DNA from 2 places in the Undibacterium sp. SXout7W genome. Region 1 is predicted to be linked to the other one. Evidence: predicted binding sites of a transcription regulator. Region 1 holds the regulator's gene; the other holds the start of a gene.
The links. The regulator FliA, encoded in region 1, starts transcription of late flagellar genes. The targets are predictions, from matches to a motif close to CTAAAGTTTNNNNNNNNNNNGCCGNTA.

Region 1 (4,404 bases):
TGACTCATTAAATAAAACCGTCGGACTGCCAGTCACTCCGCAACAAAGCCGCACTGAAGCGCCTGCTGAAAAAACAGCGCCCGTTGCAACTCCATCACATAACGTACAAATTTCATCGTTATCGACGCAGTTGCAAGCACTTCAAAGCACGCAAGCCGGCAGCGCAGTATTTGAGACGAAAAAGGTAGAAGCCATCAAATTGGCAATTTCAGAGGGCCGCTTTCAGGTCAATTCTGAGAAGGTTGCCGATGGACTTCTGGAAACAGTTAAAGATTTGCTTAACGCGAGAAAACGTTAGAAATGACACAGACAAGTACAGAAAGCACAGGTATCAGCCTGTGCTTGCAGGAAGAAATAGCAGCAATGAGTTCTTTAGCCGCTCTGTTAAAAAAAGAGCAGTCCGCACTTGTCGACGGAGATATTCCATCATTGAACCAGCATCTTCTTGATAAAGGCATACTGGTAAACCAGATTGCTGAATTAGAAAAAAAACGTAATACTTGCCTGCTCGCACTCGGCTTCTCAAGCGATGCTGCGGGTATGCTGAATTATTTACAGCAATCATCTGAAAATTCCGAGACAAAAGAAGCCTGGAATCAATTGATGAGCATTTCTGAGCAAGCCAAAGAAAATAACCGTACGAACGGCATGCTAATTAATCGCAGATTATCGATCAATCAGGCAGCACTTGGTGCTTTACAAGAAAGCAACCAAGCTCCGTCTTTATACGGGCCAACAGGTCATTCGACCATCAAAAGCTCGCCAAATAAAGGTGTTGTTGTTCGATGACTATCAAACTGATTGCCAGTGCCGCATTTAACATGCCGGGAATGAATATCGATTTGATTAATTCGCCTCTGTTCTGACAGAGGATGCTGTTGGATTATTACGAATTGGTACATCAATCACAGGCTCTGGCAATACAGCAAGAATCGTGACGCTCACACGGCGATTTCTGGCACGTCCCTCAGGTGTATCATTGGTCTCGGCGGGAAGTTTAGCCCCCTGCCCCACCGCTGTGACACGCATTTCATCAACACCATTCTCAGTCAACAAGCGAGCTACCGTACTTGCCCTGACGGCAGACAACTCCCAATTGGATGGAAAAATGGAATTTTTGATCGGCACGTTATCGGTGTGCCCATCTACCTGAATCGCATGATTATCCAGCGTCAACACAGAGGCAATCGCGACCAACGCTTGCACAGAATCCAGATTCAGGCGCGCCTCTCCTGGTGCGAATAACAAGCTGGCATTAATTTCAATCGTAACGCCACGACTTGTTTGTGTGACCCGGACTTTACCCTCTCGTACCAAAGGCTCAAGAACAGTCATGATATCTTTAGCGACGGTGGTCATCTGCTCACGTTCTTTGCGTAACGCTTCGCTATTTTTTTGCTTCACCATCGGTAACGGATCCAGCTTTACTACTGCTGGATAAGTCACATCCTGATTCTTAGCGGGAACAATAATCGTTTTACCAAAAGCACCAGTCAGTGAATTCGATAAAACACGATACTTACCTTCATTCAGGGAGGAAATAGCATACATCACCACGAAAAACGCGAACAGGAGCGTCATAAAGTCAGCATAAGATACCAACCAACGCTCATGATTATCCGGCTCTTCGTGATATTTCTTCCGCGCCATAAGATAGTCAGCCTTTCTGACTACCAAGACGCTCCTCCACTACACGCGGACTATCACCGAGCGCAATACTGAAGAAAATATCTGACAACATTTCACGACGGGTAACTTCTTTACCGATAATCTCTTTGAGCTTGTTACTAACAGGAAGAAAAAACAGGTTTGCCAGTCCTACCCCATAGATTGTTGCAACGAATGCAACAGCAATCCCACTGCCGAGCTTGGATGGCTCACTAAGATTCTCCATCACATGGATCAATCCCAAAACAGCACCGAGAATACCCACAGTCGGGGAATATCCTCCTGCCGCCTCCCATATTTTGGCCGCTTGGCGCTGCTCCATTTCATACAATGAAATGTCGACATCCAATATGTCTTTCAAGCGGATAGGGTCAATACCGTCGATGACGAGACGCAAACCCTTGTCAATAAAAGGGTCTCCGTTTGTGCTCATGTAACGTTCCAGACTCAAAAAACCCTCTCGTCTGGCGACTACGCTCCAGACCATTGCTTCCTGGATATTTTTTTTACTGGTATCAGGAGGCTCAATGATTATCCAGCGCAGCATTCTCAACCCGCGTCTGAATGTAGAGAGGCGGCTTTGCATTAAAACTGCACCCAAAGTACCGACAGCCACAATAGAAAAAGCCGCTGGCTGCAGCAGCGTCGATAACTTTCCACCCTCAATCAGCTGACCCGAAACGACGCCAGCGATCACTAAAATCAGTCCAACTAAGCTAGCCCAGTCCACGCTTTCTCCCTTAAAAACGCCCTGAGCCGGGCAACTGCCTGACTATGAAGTTGTGAAATACGTGACTCCGACACTCCCATGACAGCACCGATTTCTTTGAGATTTAATTCTTGCTCATAATATAAACCCATGAGCAGTTTCTCTCTTTCGGGCAAGCTGTCAATCGCGCCAATCACCGCATCTCTGAAATCGTCATTCAATAAATCCTGTAGTGGATCACCTGAAAAATCGGAACAATAATGATCAAGAAAATGTTCTTTGGTATCAGCATCATGAAAGTCTTCGTAGTAGACCAGTTGATGGCCACCACTTTCTCCCAATAGATCCTGATACTCCTCCAGCGAAAGTTTGAGAGATTTAGCTACTTCTGTTTCCAGCGGCGGACGTCCTAACTTTTGCTGCAAAACGTTCATAGCATTTTCTATCTTGCGCATATTTTGCCGCACACCACGCGGCAACCAGTCACTGCTGCGCAACTCATCCAACATAGAACCACGAATACGCTGAATCGCATACGTTTCGAACTGCGCTCCATGCGTATCTTCATAACGATTTACTGCATCCAGCAAACCTATCATTCCCGCCTGCACCAGATCGTCTACCTCCACACTGGGAGGTAGCCGCGCTTTCAATTGGTAAGCAAGTCGCTTGACCAATGGCGCATGTTCCCTTAACAGGAAGTTTTTATCTGATTTTCCACTTGCGGTGTACATAGTTGATTAAATTCCGAGGCCGACACCCAGCTCAGGTACTCCCTTTAAACACAAAGTTGATCGCGCTGTTGTTGCCAACTGGGCTGCGAGTCTTGAAAAAGCCATGGAGGCGCATGCTTTAGGAAAAGCATCAATCACAGACCGACCAAGATGTGCCGCTTTTCTGACATGCTCATCTTCTGGCACATATCCGACAAAATGTAGAGGTACCGCTAAATAGCGACTTGCTGCCTGTGCCATATTTGTATAAATCAATCTTGCTTCTTTTTCTGAGGCACCCGATACCAGTATGCCGTATTGCCGGCGACCAAGGCGATTGCTGACGCGCTTGATCAGGCCGTAAGCGGCTTTAATTCTGGTCGGATCTGCCGAAACCTGAATCACGATTTCACTGTCATCCAACGATGATAATGGGAACGAATCTTCAGCATCAATATCAGTGTCAACCACGACCAGATCAGAGCTACTGACCAGATGATCAAACACGCGTGATAACTGCCGCGAATTCTCTGCTATCAATCCTGTTGATGTGATTGAATGACGAGCGAGCATGGTAACAGATAAGCCTGACGCTACAATTTTAATTGCCTCAGACATTGTACGCTGTTGTTTCGCTACATCCAATAAGGTACGGTCATTCCTTGCGTTCATCCAGGCACCAATACTGTCATCCGAAGCTCTGGTATCAATCATCAACACCTGACTTCCCTGGCGCGCGAGGGAAACACCCAAATTGACCAACATGCCACTCTTCTCTTCATCCTTTAGCGCGGATAAAAATGTCAATACCCGTGGTTTTGGTCCTGCGAGCATGCGCCGCAATCCTTCTGCCTGGTCGAAATTAGCCAAGAGACACCTCCTGAGAGAAAGTATTTGCGGAACCACTATGCATCACACCGGCGCCAGCCATCAGCAATGGCAGCTCTTCATCCAGATAGCGAAAAGCCGACGTTTCCCGTTTCAGTTTAAAGGCGCGATCAATCAAGTGCTGTTTATTCGCAATGTGCAAATCCTCAGGAACCCGCTGACCACTGGCTACGTAGTACACCATCAGCTTCTGGCGAATGGCGATGTCCAGCGCACCACCAATCGTCGCAGCTTCATCCAGCTTGGTCAGGATGCAACCAGCCAGACCACTGCCTTGATAGGCGCGCACCACCTCGCTCAAGGTTTCTCCTGTGGATGTCGCATTCAGGCACAACAAACGTTTGACAGGCGTATCAGCGCCGGACAGCATCGCTACCTGCTCAGTCACCATTTTGTCGCGCTGACTGACACCAACAGTGTCGATTA
Region 2 (4,404 bases), on a different contig from region 1:
TCCTTTGATAGCCCCTACTATATCAAATATGGTTCTTATCCAATTGAGACGACAGAAGGGGTTTTCCCTGCTATTTTTAAAATATTGTTGCTGATTACACTTCTTGTTTAATCAGAACACCTTTCAATTTATCTAAAGATTTAGATATTTCAAGCGCTTCTTCTGTTGGAATTTGCCGCAAAACCTGATTAGTTTGCTGATCAATGATTTTAACGACAACACGCTTACTGTCAGTATCGACACTAAAGCGTAAATCTTGTGAATGCGATTGCATCGCTTTGTTGATATCGGCGACGGCCTTTTCTATTTGGCTTGCGTCAATTTTTTTATTATTTGTTTTATCAGAAGATGTTGTATTAGCAACGGCTGTGCTAACGGTGGGGGCAATATTGCTCTGACCAACATTGGTACTGATAGTTGCGCTTTTGTCGCTGATCAATTGCCCCGATTGAGGCGTGCTGCCAATCGATGGGATGTCCATGACCATTTCCTTCAAAGTTAGATTCCCCTGATCATTGCTGACCAGGGGAATTATCTACATCAATGGAGTACTGCCACTGATTAACGTAACAGTGCGAGTACGCCGTTAGGTGCAGAGTTAGCTTGTGCCAAAATTGCTGTACCAGCTTGTTGCAACACTTGTGAACGTGTCATGTTTGCTGTTTCTGACGCGAAGTCAGCATCTTGAATACGGCTACGTGCAGATGCCAGATTTTCTTGTGAAGTTTGCAAACTGTTCACAGCGGAGCTGAAACGATTTTGGTACGCACCCAGTGATGCACGTGAACTATTGACGGTGGCAATCGCCGAGTCAATGGTTGCCAGCGCTGCGCTTGCCCCCGCCGCTGTTGTCAGGTTCAGTGAGGAAACACCGGCACCAACAGTAACGGATGCAGAAGTAAATCCACCAGTCAGATTGGTTGCTGTCAGACCAGTACCTGTACCGTTTGCCAATGTGATACCTGCTGAGCTTGTAGAAGACAGGCTCAGTGTGGATGTTGCCACATCTGTTGCACCAGTTGCAGAAACAGTAATACCTGTGTTGGCAGCAGCAGCAGCAGCATTTGTGCTTGCTGTAACTGTAATGTTGCGGCCATCTGCTGCGGCCAGGGCAACTGCACCTGTCGATGTATTGAAAGATGCTGTTACGCCTGTTTGAGAGCTGATTGCATTAACAGCAGCTGCTACCTGAGCACCACGTTGTGCGCCAGAAGTAGATGCAGACAAAGCACCCAGATTGACACCGTTAATGGTGATATCACCAGAAGCGATCGCTGTTGCGCTAGTAGATGCTGTACCAGCAACAGAAGTTGAGCCTACACTCGCAGTAACACCTGTAGAACCGCTGATGGCGTTGATTGCAGCAGCTTTTGCAATACCACTACCAGTTGCATTCGAGAACGATACGCCGTCAGAGGATGATGCGCCTACTTGGTAGCCATTAATTGACAGGTCACCTGAAGCCAATGCGGTTGTTGTAACTGCACCTGCACCAGCTGCTGTTGTTGAGTAGCTAGAAGAGGAGCCTACACCCAGCGAACTTGCTTTAGCGCTGGAGATCGAAGAAATCGTAATTTGATCGTTTGATGTGTTATTTGCACCAACTTGGAAATTTTGTGACGAGAAGCTACCATCCAGCAGATTCACGCCGTTAAAGTTGGAAGAGCTGGCAACACGGTTGATCTCAGAAATCAGTTGGCTTGCTTCGTTGTTCAGTGATGCGCGGTCAGATGCGCTATTGGAGCCGTTGGCTGCCTGAACTGCGAGGTCACGGATACGTTGCAAGTTGGAGCCGATTTGTTGCAAATCGCCCTCAGCTGTCTGAGCCAGAGAGATACCGTCATTCGCATTACGTGCAGCTTGGTTTTGACCATTCAGCTGAGACGTCATACGTTGAGAAATTGCCAAGCCAGCGGAGTCATCTTTTGCGCTATTGATACGCAGACCAGAAGACAAACGTTGCATGGAGGTAGCAAGCGAAGACTGAGATGTTGTCAAATTGCGTTGAGCATTCATTGACGCAATATTGGTATTGATATATGAAGCCATTTTGATTCTCCTTACCTAAGTTATTAAATTCGGCGTTAAAACCTCAAACTTTGGTCTGTCTTGTTGACTGTTGCACCGCCGTTGTAAAGGGTTACGGACGCGTTTCAAAAACTTTTAGCTAGTTTCTGTAAATAAATATTATTTTTTTTCCTTAAGTTTTTTGATGCGCTCCGCTCTTCGACAGCTTTTTAAATTTCTTGAGGGCTTAATTTAAATATCTTTCACCCCTTTGTTTGGCCTTAAGTATTTATTTTTTCCCTATAAAATGAGTTTTATTCGCCTGAATAGAGAACTCTATGATGGTTTTAATAAGATTTTTGACCTTTGCAACCTTATTGAGAAAACATAATGAGTAAAGCTGGCTTGCATCCCGGAAATGCATTTAAAGAAGCGAAGGCTTTATATAAGGCAAATCAGACAGAGAAGGCGAAAGCGCTTTGTCTGCGAATTGTTCAGCAATACCCTTTGCATCAGGATGCCAATTATTTTCTTGCTAAATTAGCTTTTGAAGCTGGCTTGAATGAAGAGTCGCTTCTTTTTTTGCAGAAAGCATTCACAGGAGCGCAGCAATTCAATTCAGATAAGCATGCTTATTATCAAGTGCTCAATCGGTATATACAGAGTCATTCATTTGAACAACTGGAAATTGCCAGCCTGTGGCTGACAGGATTTAATCCTAAAGATGGCATTGCCTGGGATTACCTTGGCATCAGCCGCCTGGAGCAGGGCAAATATCCCGAAGCCTACGAAGCGCTTCAACACGCCGTGGCGCTATTGCCGAATAATCCTCATGTGCTGGCGAATATTGGTAACGCGCTGATATCTTTGGAACGTTGTGCCGAGGCAGCTACTTATTTGCGGAAAGCGGTCTCAATTGATCCGGCGATGGTGGTGGCGCAGAATAATCTTGGCAATGCCTTACGGATGATAGGGCAGACGCAGGCTGCCGTAGATACTTTGCAGATTGCGGTACGTCTTAATCCCGGTCTTGCTTATGTTCACAATAATTTAGGCCTAGCATATCGTGAGAATACTCAATACAGTGAAGGCATTAAGTGTTTTTATACCGCACTGGAATTGCAGCCTGATCTGATTCAGGTGTATCCGAACCTGATTGATGCGCTGAGGCAGAACGGCGAGGTGCAGCGTGCGATTGAATGCGGTAATGAAGCGATGGATCGTTGCGCGAATATCCCGGAATTCTGGGGTGGCTACGGCGATGCCCTGCGCGAGGCTAATCATCTCGATCCTGCGATTGAGGCCTATATGCGGGCGCTGTCATTTAAAAAAGACTCGCAGTCTTCGTTTAATCGCAAAATATTCAGCAATTTGCTGTTCTGCCTGAATTACCACCCCGATTTACCCGCAGAAGCCATTTTCGGCGCGTATCAGGATTTCGATCAGCGTTTTGGTTTGCCAAATAAAGTCTTCTGGCGTCCTTTTGATAACGTACGCGATCCAAATAAACGTTTGAAGGTCGGGTACGTCGCGCAGGCGTTTTACAACCAGGTCTGTAAATATTTCCTGTTGCCTTTGCTGGAAAAGCACGATAAGAGTCAGGTCGAAGTCTATGCGTATGCGAATCCGCCGTTTGAAGATGAAACAACGGAATATTACAAAAAATCGGTTGATCACTGGATCTATACACGCGAAATGACCGATGCAGAACTGGCAGAACGTATCCGCGCAGATGGCATTGACGTGTTGATTGATGTTGCCGGACACACTAACAGTAACCGCCTGGGCGTCTTTGCTCGCAAACCTGCGCCTGTTTCCCTGCATTGGCTTGAATACGGCTACACAACGGGTTTGACTGCGATTGATTATTACCTGACGGACAAAGCCACGGTCACTGACAACTGCGCCCACCTGTTTTCTGAAAAAGTCTGGTGCCTGGATGGGCCTGCGTATACCTATCGTCCGGATGTACGTAAAGCTGAGCTGGTGCCGCCCCCGGTGCTAGAAACGGGCGTGATTACTTTTGGCAGCCTGTCGCGCTCAGTCCGTATCAATCATAAGGTTGTGAAGGTCTGGTCAGCGATACTGGACGCGATGCCGAATTCTCGTCTGATTATTAATAGTGGCGACTTTAAAGACGTCAAAGTGCAGGATGAAATGGCATCGCGTTTCATGCAATACGGCATCGATAGGTCCCGGCTGGAGATCGGTTTTACCAGCCCATCATGGGAAGTCTTGAAGCAAATTGATATCGGCCTCGACTGTTTTCCGCATAATTCCGGTACGACGCTGCTGGAGAGTATTTATATGGGTATTCCTTTCATTACACTGGCTGATCGACCATCCGTCGGACGAATTGGTGCCAGCGTGTTAAGGGGGATGGGCCGCGACGAATGG

Region 2: a site for FliA is predicted at 2,077-2,103, ahead of ACO0LB_RS06000 (flagellin). Genes of this name have one in related genera too.

The regions. Positions count from the first base shown of each region.
Region 1 covers NZ_JBMPPF010000013.1:109,808-114,211, forward strand. The annotation lists gene flgM (flagellar biosynthesis anti-sigma factor FlgM) at 1-298, shown strand, start outside; gene ACO0LB_RS13335 (flagella synthesis protein FlgN) at 343-789, shown strand; gene motD (flagellar motor protein MotD) at 847-1,650, opposite strand; gene ACO0LB_RS13345 (flagellar motor protein) at 1,658-2,398, opposite strand; gene ACO0LB_RS13350 (RNA polymerase sigma factor FliA) at 2,380-3,111, opposite strand; gene ACO0LB_RS13355 (MinD/ParA family ATP-binding protein) at 3,118-3,960, opposite strand; gene flhF (flagellar biosynthesis protein FlhF) at 3,953-4,404, opposite strand, start outside.
Region 2 covers NZ_JBMPPF010000004.1:152,474-156,877, forward strand. The annotation lists gene ACO0LB_RS05995 (flagellar protein FlaG) at 95-487, opposite strand; gene ACO0LB_RS06000 (flagellin) at 562-2,049, opposite strand; gene ACO0LB_RS06005 (tetratricopeptide repeat protein) at 2,398-4,404, shown strand, end outside.